Regions from separate parts of the Thalassolituus sp. UBA2590 genome, predicted to be linked through region 1. Evidence: predicted binding sites of a transcription regulator. Region 1 holds the regulator's gene; each other region holds the start of a gene.

The links. Region 1 encodes sigma-54, which starts transcription at its own class of promoters, with help from an activator protein. Its sites were predicted from a motif close to TGGCACNNNNNTTGCTNT; they were not measured.
Region 2: a site for sigma-54 is predicted at 2,124-2,141, ahead of B2067_RS02605 (CmpA/NrtA family ABC transporter substrate-binding protein). Genes of this name have one in related genera too.
Region 3: a site for sigma-54 is predicted at 1,810-1,827, ahead of B2067_RS02235 (TorF family putative porin). Genes of this name have one in related genera too.
Region 4: a site for sigma-54 is predicted at 2,939-2,956, ahead of urtA (urea ABC transporter substrate-binding protein). Genes of this name have one in related genera too.

The regions. Positions count from the first base shown of each region.
Region 1 is NZ_DDKU01000053.1:1,699-6,889, forward strand. It holds gene lptC (LPS export ABC transporter periplasmic protein LptC) at 1-216, shown strand, start outside; gene lptA (lipopolysaccharide transport periplasmic protein LptA) at 200-778, shown strand; gene lptB (LPS export ABC transporter ATP-binding protein) at 775-1,500, shown strand; gene B2067_RS04925 (RNA polymerase factor sigma-54) at 1,645-3,204, shown strand; gene hpf (ribosome hibernation-promoting factor, HPF/YfiA family) at 3,269-3,571, shown strand; gene ptsN (PTS IIA-like nitrogen regulatory protein PtsN) at 3,575-4,033, shown strand; gene rapZ (RNase adapter RapZ) at 4,051-4,926, shown strand; gene B2067_RS04945 (HPr family phosphocarrier protein) at 4,939-5,191, shown strand, end outside.
Region 2 is NZ_DDKU01000026.1:27,298-32,488, reverse strand. It holds gene B2067_RS02610 (ABC transporter permease) at 1-507, opposite strand, end outside; gene B2067_RS02605 (CmpA/NrtA family ABC transporter substrate-binding protein) at 608-1,927, opposite strand; gene B2067_RS02600 (hydrolase) at 2,366-2,902, shown strand; gene B2067_RS02595 (YgiQ family radical SAM protein) at 3,081-5,191, shown strand, end outside.
Region 3 is NZ_DDKU01000023.1:11,705-16,895, forward strand. It holds gene urtE (urea ABC transporter ATP-binding subunit UrtE) at 1-577, shown strand, start outside; gene B2067_RS02230 (accessory factor UbiK family protein) at 1,369-1,599, opposite strand; gene B2067_RS02235 (TorF family putative porin) at 1,920-2,645, shown strand; gene glnK (P-II family nitrogen regulator) at 2,717-3,055, shown strand; gene B2067_RS02245 (ammonium transporter) at 3,101-4,378, shown strand; gene B2067_RS02250 (PA3496 family putative envelope integrity protein) at 4,772-4,948, opposite strand; gene B2067_RS02255 (SIS domain-containing protein) at 5,145-5,191, opposite strand, start outside.
Region 4 is NZ_DDKU01000023.1:3,539-8,729, forward strand. It holds gene B2067_RS02190 (GNAT family N-acetyltransferase) at 1-44, shown strand, start outside; gene atzF (allophanate hydrolase) at 282-2,117, shown strand; gene B2067_RS02200 (GntR family transcriptional regulator) at 2,127-2,807, shown strand; gene urtA (urea ABC transporter substrate-binding protein) at 3,076-4,362, shown strand; gene urtB (urea ABC transporter permease subunit UrtB) at 4,555-5,191, shown strand, end outside.

The DNA.
Region 1 (5,191 bases):
ATATTAATCAGGCCGCTCGACAGCAGTGACCCGATGCGCCTTGAAACCTCAAGGCTGACCTATCATATTGATGACAAGATCGCAGAGACTGATGAGCTGGTTACCATGACGGGTGAAAACAGCCGCATGACTGGCACCGGAATGATGTTTGACGCCACACGTCAGCGCCTCGAACTGAAAACAGGAGTCCGTACGACTTATGAACCTGTTCAATAAACTGGCCGTGATGTCGCTGTCAGTGATCGCAAGCTACACAGTCGCATTGCCGGATGACTGGCAGAAAGAAATGACGATCCTCTCAGATTCTGCAGAAATCGACCGCCGCGCAGGTACAGTTGTGTATGAAGGCAACGTCATTCTTACCCAAGGCACGCTGAAAATAGAAGCCGACCGCCTGATGATTCTGCGCAACGGCGACACCCTCGAAAAAGCCGTCGCAGAAGGCGACCGCGCCCGTTATCAGCAGCAGATTGAAGTCGGTAAACCGCTCACCACAGCCCTCGGCAACCGCATCGATTACTACACCAGCGAGCGCCGCATCATTATCACCGGCGATGCTGAGCTGGAACAGGAAGGCAATATTTTCAGCGGCGAACGCATCACCTACGACATGGCAACAGAGACCGTGCGTGCTGATGGCACCACCGCTGAGTCGTCGACCGACAGCACAGATGAAGACTCCGGCCGGATCAAAGTCGTTATCCAGCCGCCAAAACCTGAGTCCGAATCTGACTCAGAGTCTGACACGACAGAATCTCCGGAAGCAGCGACAGAATGAAAACACTGAAGGCAGAACATCTGGCCAAAAGTTACGGCGGCCGCGAAGTCGTTAAAGACGTGTCTATACGCGTTGAAAGCGGTCAGATCGTTGGTTTGCTGGGCCCTAATGGCGCCGGCAAAACGACCTGTTTCTACATGATCGTCAACCTGGTGCAGGCTGATCGTGGTCGCATCATGATCGACGACGAAGACATCAGCCACCTGCCAATGCACGGCCGCGCCCGCAAAGGCATCGGCTACCTGCCGCAGGAAGCGTCGATTTTCCGCAAGCTCAGTGTTGCCGATAACATCATGGCAATTCTTGAGACCCGTAAAGATCTCAATCGCCAGCAGCGCACCGAACAGCTCGAGCAGCTACTCAACGAATTTCATATTCAACACATCCGCGACAGCGCAGGCATGGCGTTATCCGGCGGTGAGCGTCGACGTGTCGAGATTGCCAGAGCGCTGGCAGCAGAGCCCTCCTTCATTCTGCTCGACGAACCCTTCGCCGGTGTAGATCCGATCTCAGTATCGGACATCATGGATATCATCCGTCAGCTCAAAGCGCGGGGCATCGGCGTACTGATCACCGACCATAACGTGCGCGAGACCCTCGCGATTTGCGAAAAGGCTTTCATCGTCGGTGGCGGCCACATCATCGCCGAAGGCACGGCTGAAGACGTACTGGCGAATGAACAGGTACGGGAAGTCTACCTTGGTGACGATTTCCGTCTTTGAAACTCTGACCAATGTCACGTACTGTAAGGTTATCTATTTACTCTGGTAAGCAAAATAGGTTCCATACACAAGGACTTTGCCTATAATGCTAGGTGCATCAAACAAAAAGATGGTTAGATTTTCAGGTCGTAATTACCGAGTTATATGAAGACATCCCTTCAGATTAAGATGGGCCAGCAGCTGACAATGACGCCTCAGCTGCAACAGGCCATCCGCCTCCTCCAGCTTTCAACGCTGGACCTTCAGCAGGAAATTCAGGAAGCGCTGGATTCCAACCCAATGCTGGAAAGCGAAGAGTTTGATGACAACAGCGACTCAGGAAACGAGTCCGACAACGATTCCCGCAGTTCTGATTCCGATAACAACGACAGAGACAGCCGCGAAGACCGTGAGAGCAGCTCTGACAATCAGGATTACGACAATTCCTACGATGACAATTCCTACGACGATCAGAGCGGCCAGGAATCTCTCGATGAGCAATGGTCGAGCGAGAAACTGCCCGATGACCTGCCTGTAGATAGCCAGTGGGAAGATACCTATCAGGTCAGCGCCGGAGTCGCATCAAGCTCCGGGCCGGTAGACGAAGACTTTGACTACGATTCCCGCTACGCCACCAGCGACAATCTGCAGGATCACCTGCTCTGGCAGCTAAACCTGACCCCAATGTCAGATGCTGACCGCGAAGTTGCGACCATGCTGATTGATGGTGTAGACGATGATGGCTACCTTCACACGACAGTTGAAGACGTCATTGAAGCGATGGACCCATCACTCGAGATCGAAGAAGAAGAAGTGATGGCTGTTCTTCATCGCCTGCAACAATTTGATCCGGCCGGTGTTTTCTGCCGCGACCTGCGCGAATGTCTGCTTCTTCAGCTGCATCAGCTTCCACAAGGTACCCCGTGGTTAACCGAAGCTCAGCTGATCATTCGTGATCATATTGACCTGCTTGGTAGCCGTGATTATCAGTCGCTGATGCGCCGTACCAAATTAAAGGAAGACGATCTGAAATCCGTCATGCGACTGATTAAAGAGCTGAACCCTAAGCCGGGTGCCGGTATCGCTTCAGAAGAATCTGAATACGTCATTCCAGACGTCATCGTCCGCCAGATTCGTGATGAGTGGCGTGTTGAGCTGAATCCAGAAATTGCACCCAAGCTGCGTGTGAATGCCGATTATGCATCGCTGATCCGCCGCTCAGACAGCAGTGCCGACAATACCTTCCTCAAAGATCACCTGCAGGAAGCGCGCTGGTTTATCAAAAGCCTGCAAAGTCGCAATGACACTCTGCTCAAAGTCGCAACCAAAATCGTTGAATTCCAGATAGACTTCTTTGAAGAAGGTGATGAAGGGATGAAACCGCTGGTGCTTCATGACATCGCCGAAGCGGTTGGTATGCATGAGTCAACGATCTCGCGGGTGACGACTCAGAAATACATGCATACGCCGCGCGGCATTTTTGAGCTCAAGTATTTTTTCTCCAGCCACGTCAGCACCGACAGCGGCGGGGAGTGTTCATCGACGGCCATCCGGGCGATGATCAAAAAACTGATCGCGGACGAAAACACGCGGAAGCCACTCAGTGACAACAAGATAGCAACGATGCTGGGTGAGAAAGGCATCAAAGTGGCACGGCGCACGGTAGCGAAATACCGCGAGGCTATGCTGATACCACCATCAAATGAACGTAAGCAGCTGATTTAGAGTCTGTTAGTTGAGAGTCAACAGACTTTGATTCACATACCGCCAGCGACACAGGAGACTTGGCATGCAAATCAATATCAGTGGTCATCATGTAGAAGTAACAGAAGCTATGCAGGCACACGTTGAAGATAAAATGGCTAAACTGACACGCCACAGTGACAGCATCACCACAGGGCAAGTCACACTGACTGTCGTTAAAGATCGACAGACGGCTGAAGCGACAATTCACATCACAGGTCACGACCTGCACGCCAAAGCAGAAAACGAAGATATGTATACCGCTATCGATCAGATGGTGGATAAGCTGGACCGTCAGGTTCTGAAACACAAAGAGAAGCTGGTAGCGCGCCAACACGGTCAAGGCTGAAGCATGTCTTTGAGTATTGAGGATATCCTCACACCGGAGCGGTCCGTCATTGACGTGACCGTTTCCAGTAAGAAAAAACTGTTAGAACAACTTTCATCTCTGGTTGCTGAAGAAATCGGCGACGCCTCCGCAGACGATATATACGAACGCCTGTTAGCACGCGAGCGCATGGGGAGCACAGGGATAGGAGAAGGCATCGCCATCCCACACTGCCGACTGCTGCAGTGTCAGAAAGCGTTGGGCATTCTACTAAGATTAAATACCCCGATAGACTATGATTCTATTGATGGTAATCCGGTCGACCTCGTATTTGCTTTGTTAGTCCCCGAGGAAGCGACCGACGAACACCTTCAGATATTGGCGACACTCGCCAGTAACTTTAATCAGGCGGAATATCGCGAAGCTCTACGCAACGCGCCAGACGCCAAACATCTTTTCCAGCGAGCGATCGCAGAGCGGTAGTCATCACGGAGTCGAATATGCGCCTGGTAGTTATCAGCGGAAGATCAGGATCGGGCAAATCGAGCGCTCTGCACGTTCTCGAAGATCTGGGCTTCTATTGCATCGATAACCTGCCGATCGGGCTGCTACCCGCATTGGCCAGTCAGGCAGATGCTAACGACAAGCTCACCCGGGTAGCGGTCAGTATTGACGCGCGTAACCTGTCGGCGACAGAAGAGCCTGTCGAACAACTACTGTTCGATCTGCCTAATGATCACTATCAGCTCGACGTGGTTTATCTTGATGCGTCTGAAAAGGTTCTGCTGCAACGATTCAGCGCGACACGCCGAAAGCACCCTCTCACGACCACAGAACTGTCACTGGCAGAAGCCATCGACCAGGAGAAAGACCTCCTTGATCCACTCGCCAATATGGCGGACCTGACCTTAGACACCACCCACATGTCTGTTCACGAGTTGCGCAGCATGATTCGCCTGCGGGTTGCAGATCGTCCGAACGGTGAGATGTCGATCCTGTTTGAGTCGTTCGGCTTTAAACACGGTATCCCGACAGACGCCGACTACGTTTTCGATGTACGGCACCTGCCGAACCCCTACTGGAGCGAAGACCTGCGAAAACTCACAGGCCTCGACAGTGAAGTACAGTTATTCCTGAACAGCTATGATGTTGTTGGAGAAATGCGGAAATCAATCAGCGATTTTCTGACTCGCTGGACGGATCGTCTGATCGAAGCAAATCGGAGCTACATGACCATCGCAATTGGCTGCACCGGTGGTCAGCACAGATCCGTCTACCTGGCGGAGCAGCTAGCCACCGAATACCGTATGAAATACCCGAACGTGCAGGTACGTCACCGTGAACTAGCGCGAGCGGCGAATCTGCCCACTCCATAACCCGGACACCGTATGATCCAGAAAAGCGTTCTAATAATAAATAAACTCGGCCTGCATGCCCGTGCTGCGGCCAAACTGGTATCTACCGCGTCAGCCTTCTCCAGCCAGCTGAAAATTGGCAAGGACGGGCGTATGGTCGACTGCAAGAGCATTATGTCGGTCATGATGTTGGCCGCAAGCAAAGGCACTGAGCTGATCCTGACAGCGGAAGGCAGTGACGAAGAAGCTGCCGTCGATGCCATTACCGATCTCATTGATCGCCGCT
Region 2 (5,191 bases), on a different contig from region 1:
TACTGGCTTGAAAATCTGGATAACAGGATTGAATGCGCTGTAAAGGTTGGCACTCAGTCCAATAACGATACCGAATGGGATAGCAATCAGTGAGGCCAGGACAAAACCACTTAATACGGTTACCAGGCTGGTCCCAATCTGATCAATGTAGGTTGGTTTACCTGTGTAGTCCCGGGTTTTCGGAACGTAAGTTGGGTCTTGTTTAACGCGGGCAGCGTTACGCTTTTCCTGTCGCTCGTAAAACGCTTCGGCTTTTTCACGTTCAGTGAAGTGTTCAGATAGCAGACCTTTGGTCTGGGTAACAACGTCACCTGGTCCGGGGAACTGCCCCAGAGAGGTATTGATATTACTGGCGGCGGCTTGCCAGATCATCAGAAAAACCAATAAGCCGGCCAGTGGCAGACCAATAGTTTTAATAATCGTCTGGATATTTCCAGAAACATCTTCACCTTTCGCAATACTCACAAAGGGTGAAATCCAGGCAATATTCGACAGCGCAGTAGTCATAAAAACTCCTTCGGTCCGGACCATTGAGTCCGTTGACCCTTTTTAATGGGTGGGTGAGGAAAGCCTCACCCACTTTGTTGCATCCGATCGGATATTCAGATCAGATTTTCTCGGCGCCTTTCAGGCCGATTTCGAACTTCTTGAGGTACTCATTAGGCTTGCTACCGTCGTATACGATATTGTCGATGAAGCCTTTCTGAGCGGGTTTGAAGCCGGTTTCTGTTGCGAAATCCGGAAAGTCTTTCGCATCAAGCTTGCCTTCTTTGATCAGCTCTTTGGCTGCAGAAGCGTAGATATCTGGGCGATAAACTTTCTTCGCTGTTTCCATGAACCAGTCATCTGATTTTTCTTCAGAAATCTGACCCCAGCGACGCATTTGAGTGAGGTACCAGATGGCATCCGAGTAGTATGGGTAGGTTGCGTTGTAACGGAAGAACACGTTGAAGTCCGGTACTTCGCGCTTATCGCCTTTCTCGTATTCGAAGGTGCCTGTCATTGAGTTAGCAATAACGTCATAGTCAGCGCCTACGTACTGGGATTTAGACAGAATTTTTACTGCTTCAGGGCGGTTCGCGTTGTTATCAGCATCCAGCCAGGCTGCTGCACGAATCATCGCCTTAACAACTTTCTTATGAGTGATTGGGTATTTGTCTGCCCACTCTTTGCTTACACCAAACACTTTTTCTGGGTTGTTTTTCCAGATTTCGTAGTCGGTAATAACGGGTACACCAATGCCTTTAAATACGGCTTGCTGGTTCCATGGTTCACCTACGCAGTAACCGTAAATGGTGCCGGCTTCCATCGTTGCAGGCATTTGCGGTGGTGGAGTTACAGAAAGCAGCGCATCGGCATCAATCTGACCCGAGGTATCACCCTTATGCGGTGCGTAGTAGCCAGGGTGAATACCGCCCGCAGCCAACCAGTAACGCAGTTCATAGTTGTGTGTTGAAACCGGGAATACCATGCCCATGTTGAATGGCTTACCGTCGGCTTTATATTTCTCAACGACTGGTTTAAGTGCATCTGCTTTAATCGGGTGAACTGGCTTGCCATTTTCGTGCGGGATATGTTCTTTCATCTGGCTCCAGATATCGTTTGATACCGTGATGCCATTGCCGTTGAGGTCCATGCTGAACGCAGTGATGATGTGTGCCTGCGTACCGAAGCCAATGGTTGCGCCCAGGGGCTGACCAGCAAGCATGTGGGCACCGTCGAGCTGACCATCGATTACGCGGTCGAGCAGGACTTTCCAGTTAGCCTGTGCTTCGAGGGTGACGTACAGACCTTCTTCTTCGAAGTAGCCTTTTTCATAGGCTACAGCCAGAGGAGCCATGTCGGTCAGCTTGATAAAACCGAACTTCAGTTCTTCTTTTTCTGCCCATTCCTCAGCGGATACCAGAGGCGCTGACATGGTTGCCATGCCTGCGGCCAATACCAGTGCGCTTTTCACAAACGTGCGGCGCAGAGTTTTGATTCCTCGCATTTCCTTCCCCTTTTTAAAGCAACAAAAAAAGGCGCTACGACAGCACTGCTATTAGCAGGAGTCGAAAGCGCCTTTGCTTTGTAAATCTTGATTTGAAAATTGCGAACTTCGCCATTGAAGTTCTGAAATGCTTAATACAAGCACCGTGCCAATTAATTTATTAAATTGAAATAATTCCAGAGAAGCCTTGTTTCATGCAGGTTTCAGAGAGGTAAGGATTATATGGTTGTCAGTTTTAAATATGAGGTTGAGAATTATTATTAGATATCTGCGATTACCTTCGGCTCGTTTTGGTGCGGAGCGCAGATGTTTGGTGATACTCTGGTGCAGCTCGTATCGTAATCACTATAACCATTTGTGAAATAAGGAATTTTTATGCTCAACCGCAAGCGCACCGGCCTGATCATTGTGGATGTTCAGGGTAAGTTAGCCCGATTGATGCACGATTCCGAGGCAATGCACGCCTCTCTGAGAACACTGATTTCCGGCATAAAGGCGATTGACCTGCCGATTATCTGGCTTGAGCAGAACCCGGAAAAGCTGGGCGAGACATCACCTGAGTTAACGGAGCTTCTTTCTGGAGAACCCATCTCTAAGTACACCTTCAGTGCGTGTGGTGAACCGCGTTTCGTCGACGCTATTGAAGCGAGTGATGTACATACCTGGCTGGTCGCGGGTATCGAGTCGCATATCTGTGTGTATCAGACCGTACGGGATCTGATTGAGCTTGGGCGTAAAGTTGAGGTCGTTACTGACTGCGTTTCCTCGCGAACACCCGCAAACCGTCAGCTGGGAATTGATCGTATGCTGGATGCCGGTGCTCGCCCAACCAGCGTCGAAATGTGCCTGTTCGAGCTGGTGGGCAGTTGCAAGGTACCGGAGTTTAAAGCCGTATTGGATCAGATTAAGTAATCTCTACCGTAATATGGGCGAGGCCAGACACCTCGCTCAGCCAGCGCTTCACAGTTTATTACATGTCAGGTGTGAGAAAGCACCAACCATACAAGCCATAAAGCCGGTGTGCACATTGGCTCTGGGCTCTGATTTTGAGACAATAGCTGACCATACTCCTCGGTCTTTGCGGTTATCCATGAATCAGCCTTCCAGCCAGACGAACAAGCACTTGTTCTCCAACTATCCATACTGGGCAGAGTGCTTCGGCACAGCGCCGTTTCTGCCTATGTCCAGGGAAGAGATGGATCAGCTCGGCTGGGATTCCTGTGACGTCATCCTGGTAACCGGTGACGCCTACGTTGATCACCCCAGTTTTGGTATGGCGGTCATGGGGCGGATGCTGGAATCTCAGGGGTTCCGTGTCGGCATCATTGCTCAGCCTGACTGGAACAACCCCGAAGACTTTACCAGGTTAGGTAAGCCGAATTTCTATTTCGGCATCACCGCGGGCAACATGGACTCCATGATTAACCGTTACACGGCCGACCTGAAAGTCCGCTCAGACGATGCCTACACACCGCATGGCGAGCCGGGTAAGCGACCAGATCGGGCGGTGATTGTCTATTCGCAGAAATGCCGGGAAGCCTATAAAGATGTCCCCATCGTGATTGGTGGCATTGAGGCATCACTGCGTCGAATCGCTCAATACGACTACTGGACTGATCAGGTACGTCGTTCGGTACTGATCGACTCTGGTGCGGACATCCTCCTATATGGCAACGCAGAACGCGCGATTGTCGATTTGACGCATGCGTTAGCTCAGGGGCGGGAAGTTAAAGATCTGACCGATCTTCGGGGTACGACAATCGTTCGTGAGGCAACTCCGGAAGGCTGGGCAGAAGTCGACTCCACACGAATCGACTGGCCTGGTCGTATCGACGAGATACCGAATCCGTATGAAATGAAAGATACAGAGACGATGTCCTGTAGTACCAACGGAGACGGGGAAGAGCAGGAAGGCAGCGCAGAAGACAGTGATGTGATGCCGGTTAAGATTGTGCCTATGCCGCTGCATCGTAAGGCCGATCTTGATCCTGAAACAACGGTGATTCGTCTGCCGTCGTTCGAGAAAGTCCGCAACGACAGCGCGCTGTATGCGCATGCATCACGGGTGCTTCATCAGGAGTCGAACCCATACAACGCACGACCACTGGTGCAGAAACATGGCACCCGTGAAATCTGGGTCAACCCGCCACCGATCCCTCTCGAAACCGACGAGATGGACAGCGTGTTCGGCTTCCAATACCAGCGTGTTCCTCACCCTTCGTATGGCGATGCCAAAATTCCGGCTTATGAAATGATCCGTTTTTCGGTCAATATCATGCGTGGTTGCTTTGGTGGCTGTACTTTCTGCTCAATTACCGAGCACGAGGGGCGGATTATTCAGAGCCGCTCGCAGGAATCCGTGATTAACGAAATTGAAGAAATCCGCGATAAAGTTCCGGGCTTTACCGGTACTATTTCGGATCTCGGCGGCCCGACCGCAAATATGTATCACCTGAACTGTAAGAGCCCGGAAATCCTGAAAAACTGCCGCCGTTTGAGCTGTGTTTTCCCTGGAATCTGTAAAAACCTGAAAACCGACCACAGTGCAACGACTCAGCTTTATCGTGCCGCCCGCGCACTGCCGGGAATTAAGCGAGTAGCGATTGCCTCTGGCCTTCGTTATGACCTGGCAGTCAAAGATCCCGAGTACGTTCGTGAATTGGTGACGCATCATGTTGGTGGCTATCTAAAGATCGCGCCAGAGCACACGGAGATGAACGTGCTCAACAAAATGATGAAGCCGGGTATGGGCACCTACGATGCCTTTAAGCGCATGTTCGATAAATTCTCGAAAGAGGCGGGTAAAGAGCAGTACCTGATTCCTTACTTTATTGCGGCGCACCCGGGTACTGAAACCAAAGACATGATGAATCTGGCGCTGTGGCTGAAACGCAACAAGTTCCGGGTCGATCAGGTACAGACTTTCTATCCGTCACCAATGGCACTGGCAACCGCCATGTATCATTCCGAGCGTGATCCGTTACACCGGATGAGCTATAAATCGAAGAAGATGCATATCCCGCGCAAGCTTGAGGAGCGTCGTCTGCAAAAGGCTTTCCTTCGTTATCACGATTCAAGAGGCTGGCCTGCCTTGCGTGAGGAGCTGAAACGCATCGGGCGTACCGATCTTATTGGTAGTGGCCCGAATGCATTGATTCCCGCAGAGGATGAAGTACCTTCCAAGCGTCATCAACGCCCGGG
Region 3 (5,191 bases), on a different contig from region 1:
CACTCTGATGAAATCACTGGCCGGGCACCTCGCACCGGGTTCCGGTGACATCTCCTGGGACGGTAAAAGTATCATGAAACTTGCACCCTACGACCGGGCTAAACAAGGTATCGCGTTTGTGCCACAGGGGCGGGATATTTTCCCGCAGCTGACGGTAGAAGAGAACTTGCAGACCGCGTTCTCAGCGGTGCCGCGCTCACAGCGGTTTATTGATCCTGAAGTGTTCTCACTCTTCCCAGTGCTGCAGCAGATGCTTAAGCGCCGGGGTGGCGACCTTTCTGGTGGCCAGCAACAGCAGCTAGCGATTGCACGCGCATTACTGCTGCGACCTAAAATGCTGATTCTTGATGAACCGACCGAAGGTATTCAGCCTTCCATCATTAAAGACATTGGTCGCGTCATCAAATTGCTGCGGGATCGTGGGGATATGGCCATTGTGCTTGTTGAGCAGTACCTCGACTTTGCTAAAGAACTCGCCGATGAATTTATTATTCTTGAGCGGGGGAGAGTGGTGAGTCAGGGGACGGGTGAAGAGCTTGAACACTCCGAGGAAGCGAAGGAGCTTCTGGCTATTTAACAGTAGCCGCTAGTTTATGTGGCCGCCGATTCTGTAGCCGCTAGCGCGGTCTGACTTTTTTGGCTGTCGCCAGGGTTTTATTGCCCTGTTTGGGGATTGCATCCCCGGGCGGGCAGCCCCTCCCCTGCTTCGCGCTTTCTGGGCCTTAGTTCTGATATTTACTGGCTTTTCCGGCAACCGGCTCCGGCGGGCATCCATGCCCGTATGGAGCCTCGTTCGGCATCCTGCCTCTCGTTGCCTTCAAAGCTGGCGTAAATTTCAGCGGCCCCAGAGGCGCAGAATTTTACCCTCAATATCGTATTTCAAAATCTGATTGGCCCTACCGTAAAAGTGTGTGGTGGATATTGCTCACCAGGCTGTGTTGCAGTTAAACCTATCTAATTAAGAAAGATACTTTCGCGGGCTGGTAATTGCGCCTCTGGGGCCGCCGAGCAGAATGATGAGAAGCCCGCATGGCCCCGGCATGGATGCCGGGCAAGGGGCTGGCAGCAGGGATGCTGCATTGGCCCGTTGCGAGGGTTCTCAAGTTCTGTGAAGGAAACGCGGCCCAGAAAGCGCGAAGCAGGGGAGGGGCTGCCCGCCCGGGGATGCAATCCCCAAACAGGGCAATAAAACCCTGGCGGCAGCCAAAAAAGCCAGCCCGCGCTAGCGGCAACTCAACTGGCCATCAGACCTTAGCGGCAGCTAAAGAAGTTACCCCGCGCCAGCGGCTACTACCACAGCGGCCCGCAGAATCAGCGGCCAAAAACAAAAAAGCGGCCATCAGGCCGCTTAATCAAAGCATCAGAAGATCACTCTGCTTCTAACTTAGCAACACGCTCTTCAAGCTCCGCCAGTCGTGCACTGGTACGACGCAGAACTTCTGCCTGCACGTCGAATTCTTCCCGGGTCACCAGGTTGGCGTTAGTGATCAGGCTCTGCAGTTGAGACTGAAGTGCCAGCTTCAGGTCAGATGACAGGCTGGCAAACGGGCTCTTTTCCAGCATTTCTTCGAGTCGGCTCTTAATCGCATCGGGTTTCATAATTTACCTCCGGAAGGGTTTTGGCGCAGTGTACCAGAAAGGGCAAAGGGGATAATTTCAAATGCTGCACCCAAACAGTGCAAACCGTCAGAAGGGTGTGCAATAAATGGGTGCTGGTTTTGGCTGCGTGCCCTCTTTTGGTTGCGTCAATGACTGTAAAAGTCCGCATACTTTTACTAAGTTATTGATTTAAAAGGGTATATCAAAAGTTGGCACACACCCTGCTATAACCGAGTGACAGAAAGATATCGGTGCGAATTGCCCATATCGACCAAATTGAAAGATCAACAGCTAAAAAAACCGTAATAGGAAAAAGAACGATGAAAAAACTGACTAAAGCAATCGCTCTCGCTGGTGTTATGACTACAGGTCTGACTGGTGCTCAACTGGCTCAAGCTGAAGTAGATGTATCTGCATCTGCAGCGGTTGCGAGCATGTACCTGTGGCGTGGTCTGGATCTGGGTAACGGTTCTCCAGCCGTTTCTGGTGACATCACTCTTTCTACTGGTGGTGCTTACGCTGGTATGTGGACTTCTAGCGGTGATAGCGCAGCTGGAAACGAATACGACCTGTATGTAGGTTACGGTGGTGAAATGGAAGGTTTCTCCTACGACGTATCTGTTTTGACTTACGTTTACCCAAGCGCTAACAACTTCACCTATGTAGATCCAAGTGATGAAGACGAAAACGGCGTTGCTGATGTTCTGGAGTCTGATCAAGACACTAGCGGTAACACTTTCGATCTGTCTGAGCTGATCGTATCTCTGGGTTACGAAGGCGCGTCTTTCTCTTACTACTATCCAGTATCAAGCAACCCAGACGATTACAGCTACCTGACTCTGGGTTATGGCATGGATGCGTACAGCGCGACTGTTGGTGTTTCTAACAGTGATGCAGATAGCGACAAGTACGTTCACCTTGATTTGAGCTATGCCTACACGGATAACCTGTCTTTCACTGCGAGTAAGGTAGTTGACGCTGAGTTAGATGAAACTGAAGACGATCTGAAGTTTGTTGTTTCTTACAGCCTGCCTATCGACCTGTAAAAAGCATACAATAGCCCGTGCCCCCGCACGGGCTATCTGTAACCTTATCTAAATTACGAAAGGGGTTTTCTATGAAACTCATTACTGCTGTTGTTAAGCCATTCAAGCTTGACGATGTTCGTGAATCACTGTCTGAGATCGGTGTTCAGGGCATCACAGTGACTGAAGTGAAAGGCTTTGGTCGTCAGAAAGGCCACACTGAACTGTACCGTGGCGCTGAATACGTGGTGGATTTTCTGCCAAAAGTAAAAATTGAAGTGGCGGTTGCTGAAGACCTGACTGAAAAAGTCATCGAAGCAATCACTAAAGCAGCGAACACCGGCAAAATCGGCGACGGCAAGATCTTTGTCACCAGCCTTGAGCAGGTTATTCGTATCCGTACTGGCGAAACTGGCGCAGACGCGCTGTAAGACGTCCGACCACTACATAACAGAGCCTGATGCGGGGGGCTTATAATGGAATCGAATCTTAATCATATTTTTGAACTTCAGTTCGCCATGGACACCTTTTATTTCCTGGTGTGTGGCGCGCTGGTAATGTGGATGGCGGCAGGTTTCGCCATGCTGGAAGCGGGTCTGGTCCGCTCTAAAAATACCACTGAAATTCTGACCAAAAACGTCGCCCTGTTCGCGATCTCGTGCACCATGTACCTGATCTGCGGTTATGAACTGATGTATGGCGGCGGTTACTTCTTGTCTGGTGTGACTACTGTTGCTGGTATGGACGACGCTGCGATTGCAGGTGTTCTGGCGGCTTCTAACGAATCTGGTTTCGGTGACATGGGCGAATACGCTGGTGCATCTGACTTCTTCTTCCAGGTTGTTTTCGTAGCGACTGCAATGTCTATCGTTTCTGGTGCGGTTGCTGAACGTATGAAGCTGTGGGCGTTCCTGGCATTCGCTGTTGTAATGACTGGTTTCATCTATCCTATGGAAGGCTCATGGACCTGGAACGGTGACTCTGTATTCGGTCTGTACGAACTGAGCTACTCTGACTATGCAGGTTCAGGTATCGTTCACATGGCGGGTGCTGCTGCTGCTCTGGCTGGTGTTCTGCTGCTGGGCGCTCGTAAAGGCAAGTATGGCCCTAACGGTGAAGTACGCGCTATTCCTGGTGCTAACCTGCCACTGGCTACCCTGGGTATGTTCATCCTGTGGATGGGTTGGTTCGGCTTCAACGGTGGTTCTACTCTGAAACTGGGTGGTATCGCAGTTGCAAACGAAGTTGCTAACGTATTCCTGAACACTAACGCTGCTGCATCAGGCGGTCTGATTGCTGCCCTGATTACTGGTTACATCCTGTTCCGTAAGGCTGACCTGACTATGGCTCTGAACGGTGCTCTGGCTGGTCTGGTTGCGATCACTGCTGAGCCTGCTGATCCATCACCTTTCCTGGCAACTCTGATCGGTGCTGCGGGTGGTGTTCTGGTAGTTCTGTCTATCCTGACCCTCGACAAGCTGAAGATCGACGATCCAGTAGGTGCGATCTCTGTACACGGTGTTGTTGGTGTATGGGGTATCTTCGCAGTACTGCTGTCTGACGCTGATGCTACCTTCATGGGACAGCTGGTTGGTACTCTGACTATCTTCATCTGGGTATTCGTAACTTCTCTGATCGTTTGGGGCGTACTCAAGGCCATCATGGGTCTGCGCGTCAGCGAAGAGCAGGAATACGAAGGTGTTGATATTGCTGAGTGTGGTATGGAAGCGTACCCAGAGTTCACTTCTAAGTAAGTTGAACCTCAGCTGGCAAGGATGCCAAAACGAAGAACCGGCCAACTGGCCGGTTTTTTTATGTCTGTTATTTTTAGCACAGGGTTGATCAGCGAGTATTTAAAGGCGATCAATTAACGACAGAAGAATGCTTAAACGGAGCGGTTGGAATCAACCTGTAAACCACTGTGGGAGTGAATCAGCCGAAGGCTATTTAGCGAATACCGTAGCCGCAAAAACCATCGCCATTGGCCAGGCAAGCTGGCTGAATAGCTCCCACAAACGAACTCTGGATCTCAGGGAGCGAATCAATCTGAGTTCGCTCTCTGGCTAGTAAAAATGCCGAGTTTGGCTGATGAAAATATTCAGGCAAAAAAAAGCAGCCGGTTGGCTGCTTTCTCTATTGCGGACTGATCAGTCGAAGTAATAAGCTTCGAGGTCTTTTTCCAGACGCTTCCGCTCTAAGTGTGCCTCAATGGCCCGGCGGGAGATTAATTTCTTAGAAGCGTGCGCCTCTTTGTTAACAACAACATTACCGTTTTCGTCGAACGATACGGTTTCTTCAGAAGTATAATCTTTAGCGGTTTCCATAGTGTTTTTCCCTCTGGGATTCACAAGTCCGGTTGCGATTCTGCTTATTTTTGTTTACAGACAGATTACAGGAACTGACTGATAAGCCAACCGGTTTATTCAGCCAAACTCACTAACTGGGCGTTATTGTCCTAATTCCACTGTTGGGTAGTTTATTACTGAGTGTCGGTTTGAATAGTTCTGTTTCAGGCGGACCTTAATGATCCCCTTCAGATCGCAAAGACCGGATGCTTTGTTTGATCG
Region 4 (5,191 bases), on a different contig from region 1:
AGTCGACCAAACCTATGCAGTTCTATCTGAAAAACCTCTTCTGAAATCTGTGTTGCTCTTTAGTACGAGTTGGTGCAAATTGGTGCAATGCAGCTACATCGAGCTTTCTTCTAAAGCGCCATCCGTACTTTGTCTGACTTTCTGTTTGTGAGTTAGATGCTCTTATCTCGATAAACCCGTTAAAAATCATAATGTTATAGATTCCCCTGTCTTGCCTGACGAATCTGGCACAAGTGTCGCTACGAATCTTGTATACAAGTATGAATTCAATGGCGGTTGGCATGACAGAAGTAACGACAGGAATTGGCTGGAATCTGAACGATTGGGCCCGGGCATATAGGAATGGCGCTGATGTAGGTGAGCTTTTACTGGCCACCCGGAAAGCGATTGCTGCAGACGAGCTGGATACGAATGGATTGCCCCGCAATGGTAGCGCCTGGATTGCGCTAGCCAGCGAGGAACAGCTTACTAAACAAATAAGTTACCTCGAAAACCTGAAAGCTGCAGCGGACGATGAGGGCAGAAACCTTCCCCTTTTCGGTGTGCCGTTTGCCGTGAAAGATAATATTGATGCTGCGGACTTTCTCACCACGGCGGCGTGCCCTGAATATGCCTACGAGCCGGATGATGATGCTTTTGTTGTTCAGCTTCTGCGTAAGGCAGGTGCCATCGTTATGGGGAAAACCAATCTCGATCAGTTCGCAACCGGACTGGTTGGTACTCGCTCGCCATACGGTGCAGTGAACAACGTGTTTAATCCTGAGTATATTTCTGGCGGCTCAAGTTCTGGTTCTGCGACTGCGGTTGCAAAGGGCCAGGTGGCCTTTTCGCTCGGTACCGATACCGCTGGCTCTGGCCGGGTGCCTGCGGGCTTTAATCATATCGTCGGTTTAAAGGCAACTGTAGGCGCTATCAGTGCTTCGGGCGTTGTTCCAGCATGCCGAAGTCTTGATTGCGTTTCTGTCTTTGCGCTCAATAGCCGCGATGCCGAGCGCATTTATGAAATTGCTGCGCAATTCGATCCAGCAGATGGCTACGCCCGCTCACGTACTATGGTGCGTAATGAACGTATCCAGACATTGGGTATTCCTGCAGATGCACCATGGTTTGGAGATGACATACAAAAAGCGGCGTATGAAAAAGCCTGTGAGCAGGCTGTTGATGCAGGCTTCGAGTTAAAAACAATCGACTTTACGCCCTTGTTTGAGCTGGCCAGCCTTTTATATCAGGGCCCATGGGTGGCCGAACGCTATGCGGCTGTCGGCGAGTTTCTGAAACAGGATTTACCGGGTATTAATCCGGTCGTAAAAAACATCATTGCTGGTGGCGTTGACGGTACTGCTGTCGATGCATTTAAAGCAGAGTATCGTCGCAAAGATCTGGTGCGCCAGATTCAGAGTATCTTCAAAACCGTGGATGCGTTGTTCGTGCCTACCGCTCCTCGCTTTCCTACGATGGCTGACGTTGATGCCGCCCCGGTTGAGGTCAACAGCCAGTTAGGCACTTACACAAACTTCGTCAATCTGGCCGACTTATGTGCCCTGTCGTTGCCTGCGCATATGCGTAGCGACGGTTTACCGTTTGGGATAACTGTTATTGCACCAGCATGGCACGAGCTGGCTCTGACCAACTTTGCTGGCCAGTGGCAGTCACACGTTCGATTAGCTGAAGCGCCAGTGATGCTGGGTAAGAAAGACGATGCGTCAGTCGTCGTTGCCGTGGTGGGTGCCCACTTGACCGGGATGCCTCTGAACCGTCAGCTGACCAGTCGTCATGCGACCTTGTTGGAACAGACACTCACCGCCAACAAGTATCAGCTCTACGCTCTCGCAAATACAGTGCCTCCGAAGCCAGGTCTGGTGCGACTTAACGAAGAAGATCTGAAAATCGAAAAGGTTACAGGGAATCAATTAATCGTCGAGCTGTGGCGTTTAGATCAGGCGGCCTTTGGTTCTTTCGTAGAAGAAATTCCGCAGCCACTCGGTATTGGAACTCTTGAGCTGGAAGACGGCCGTCTGGTGAAAGGCTTTATCTGCGAACCAGAGGCGGTGGCGAGCGCAACGGATATCAGTCATTTCGGCGGATGGCGGGCCTATATCTCATCACTGAACTCATAAGGTCATCCTGTGAACCTTGCCGAGAAAGTATATCGACAGCTGAAAGAAGATATCTTTGATTTCAGAATGCTACCGGGAGATCGCTTTAGTGAAAGTGAAGTGGCTGCGCGTATGCAGGCCTCCAGAACACCCGTTAGAGAGGCCCTGTATCGCCTGGAGCGTGATGGGTATGTGCAGGTGTACTTCCGCAATGGCTGGCAGGTCCGGCCTTTTGATTTCCGGTATTTCGAAGAGCTCTACGATGTCCGCATTCTGCTGGAGTGTGAAGTGGTTCGCCGTCTGTGTATGGAACCAGACAGGGCCGAGCGTTTAGCGGGGTTGGTTACTATCTGGTGTTGTAAGCCCTCACAGAGGCAGGTCGACCCTGTTGATGTAGCGTTTCTGGATGAGGAATTTCACTTCGGACTATTGGAGTGTGGCCAGAACAAGCAAATGGAAGCCATTCATAAAGGCGTATGTGAGCGTCTGAGGATCGTAAGGCGCCTCGACTTTTATGAGCCTAGGCGTATACAGGCAACATACGATGAGCACAGTAGTATTCTCAGTGCGATTCTTTCGGCAGACAGCTCTCGTGCAACGCGAGATCTTACTAAACACATCGAGGTCAGTCGCAATACTGTTCGCGAAATAACAGTTCACAGAATTCAGGAAGCGCGACAACGATACTCCACCGACTTATCAAGGAAATAGATACGCACGCTTTCAAGGCAAAAAAAACAACTCGCTGAGCACTATTGGTGCGAATTATCTCCTCAAGACCGGAAATGCTCCTCTGGGGGGCACTCTTTGCCAGAAATTGCCGAAAAATAAGGCATGAAAACTGGTACGGCGATTGCTCTAACTAGATCGGTTTTATAGTTGCCCGCTCTTACACACCCCCAAGAGAAGAGTCGAGGCCGGACATAATCCTGACCATAAAAAGGAAATAATTATGAAAAAAGTAAGTCTCAAAACTCTGATGAAAGCGTCACAGATTGTTGGTATGACAGCGATGGCTGCAGGCGTAAGCATTGCGAATGCAGCAGATGACACCATTAAAGTCGGTGTCCTGCACTCTCTGTCGGGTACTATGGCAATTTCAGAAACTACTCTGAAAGACACTGTTCTTATGATGATCGAAGAACAGAATAAGAAGGGCGGCCTGCTAGGTAAAAAGCTTGAGCCAGTGGTTGTCGACCCAGCATCTAACTGGCCTCTGTTTGCAGAAAAAACCCGTGAACTTCTGGAAAAAGAAGACGTTGATGTGATCTTCGGTTGCTGGACTTCAGTATCCCGTAAATCGGTTCTGCCAGTTGTGGAAGAGCTGAATGGTCTGCTGTTCTACCCGGTTCAGTATGAAGGTGAAGAATCTTCTTACAACGTATTCTATACCGGTGCTGCGCCAAACCAGCAGGCGATTCCTGCGGTTGATTACCTGATCAACGATCTCGGCGTTGAGCGTTTTGTACTTGCAGGTACTGACTATGTATACCCTCGTACGACTAACAAGATTCTTGAGTCTTACCTGAAGTCTAAAGGTGTTGCTGAAAAAGACATTATGGTGAACTACACGCCGTTTGGTCACAGCGACTGGCAGACTATCGTATCGGATATTAAGAAATTCGGTGCCGCTGGTAAGAAAACGGCCGTTGTTTCTACCATTAACGGTGACGCGAACGTTCCTTTCTACAAAGAACTGGCTAACCAGGGCGTAGCGTCTGAAGAAATTCCAGTTGTTGCCTTCTCAGTAGGTGAAGAAGAGCTGTCAGGTTTTGATACTGAGCCACTGGTTGGTCACCTGGCTGCATGGAACTACTTCCAGAGTGCAGAAAGCGAAGCTAACGATGAGTTTATCGCAGCATGGCATAACTACATCGGCGATGAAGACCGTGTAACTAACGACCCAATGGAAGCGACTTACATCGGTTTCAGCATGTGGGCAGAAGCGGTTGAAAAAGCAGGCTCTGCAGAAGTGGATAAAGTACGCTCTGCGATGTACGGCATCGAAGTACCTAACCTGACTGGCGGTACGGCCGTAATGAACGAAAACCATCACCTGTCTAAGCCGGTACTGATTGGCGAGATTCAGGAAGATGGCCAGTTCGAAATCGTTTGGGCTACTGACGAAGAAGTGAAAGGTGATGCATGGACGGATTATCTGCCAGAAAGTGCAAACCTGATCTCAGACTGGACTGCACCGATTAACTGCGGAAACTACAACACCTCAACGAAAACCTGTGGTGGTTCGGCGGTTGCAGGCGAGTAATTCGCTGGCAGCGGAATAGAGTGCGGTAAAACGCGCTCTATCGCAGTTCGTAACAAGGACAGGCAGGGAAATTCTTTCCTGCTTCTCTCAAAATTCCCGGTGATAATTATGTTTTCTGTATTGATACGGACGGCCGTGCTGTTCGCATTTGTTTTGTATACTGTGGTGGTGGCAGGGGCTGAAGCATCACCTATGAAGCCCAACACAGCGTTACACGCCGTTGCTCAAGAATTAATTGATGCAGGGTATCGAGAAAAGCAGGCAGTGACCGAACGCCTGACAACCATCGATGACCCTAAAACGCTTCTCTTTATGCAGGTTATGGTCGAAGGCGACCTGTATTACCGTAAAGACGATCGGGTCGTCGTTATTAATGACGATGATTCGGTGACGACATTTTTCAGTGGTGAAGAGGTCACTCTGGAAAGTAAACGCGATATCAAAAAAATCAGCGTAAATAATAAGCTACGTGTGTTGCTGAGAAACGGCATCGCACGCTTGCAGATTTTCTCAGATGATCCGGACATGCGCTTGCAGGCAGCGGTCAACTTACTGAAGTCTGCGGAAGATCTTGATCAGGCGACGCTTGATGAAGCGTTAGATAACGAAGAAAAAACAGACGTTCGTGACGTTCTTCTTCTGGTGAAGGGCATACGCCTGCTGGAAGCAGAGACCGAAAAAGAACGCATCGCAGGCGTGAAGCTTCTTTCAGGGTCACTTTACCCGGATGTTCGCGGTGCGTTGGCCAACTATCGCCGTGCTGCTGAAGCAGATTCCAGAACCGAGGAAATTCAGGCGGCAGACGAAGCACTCAAGAAAATCGAAAGCC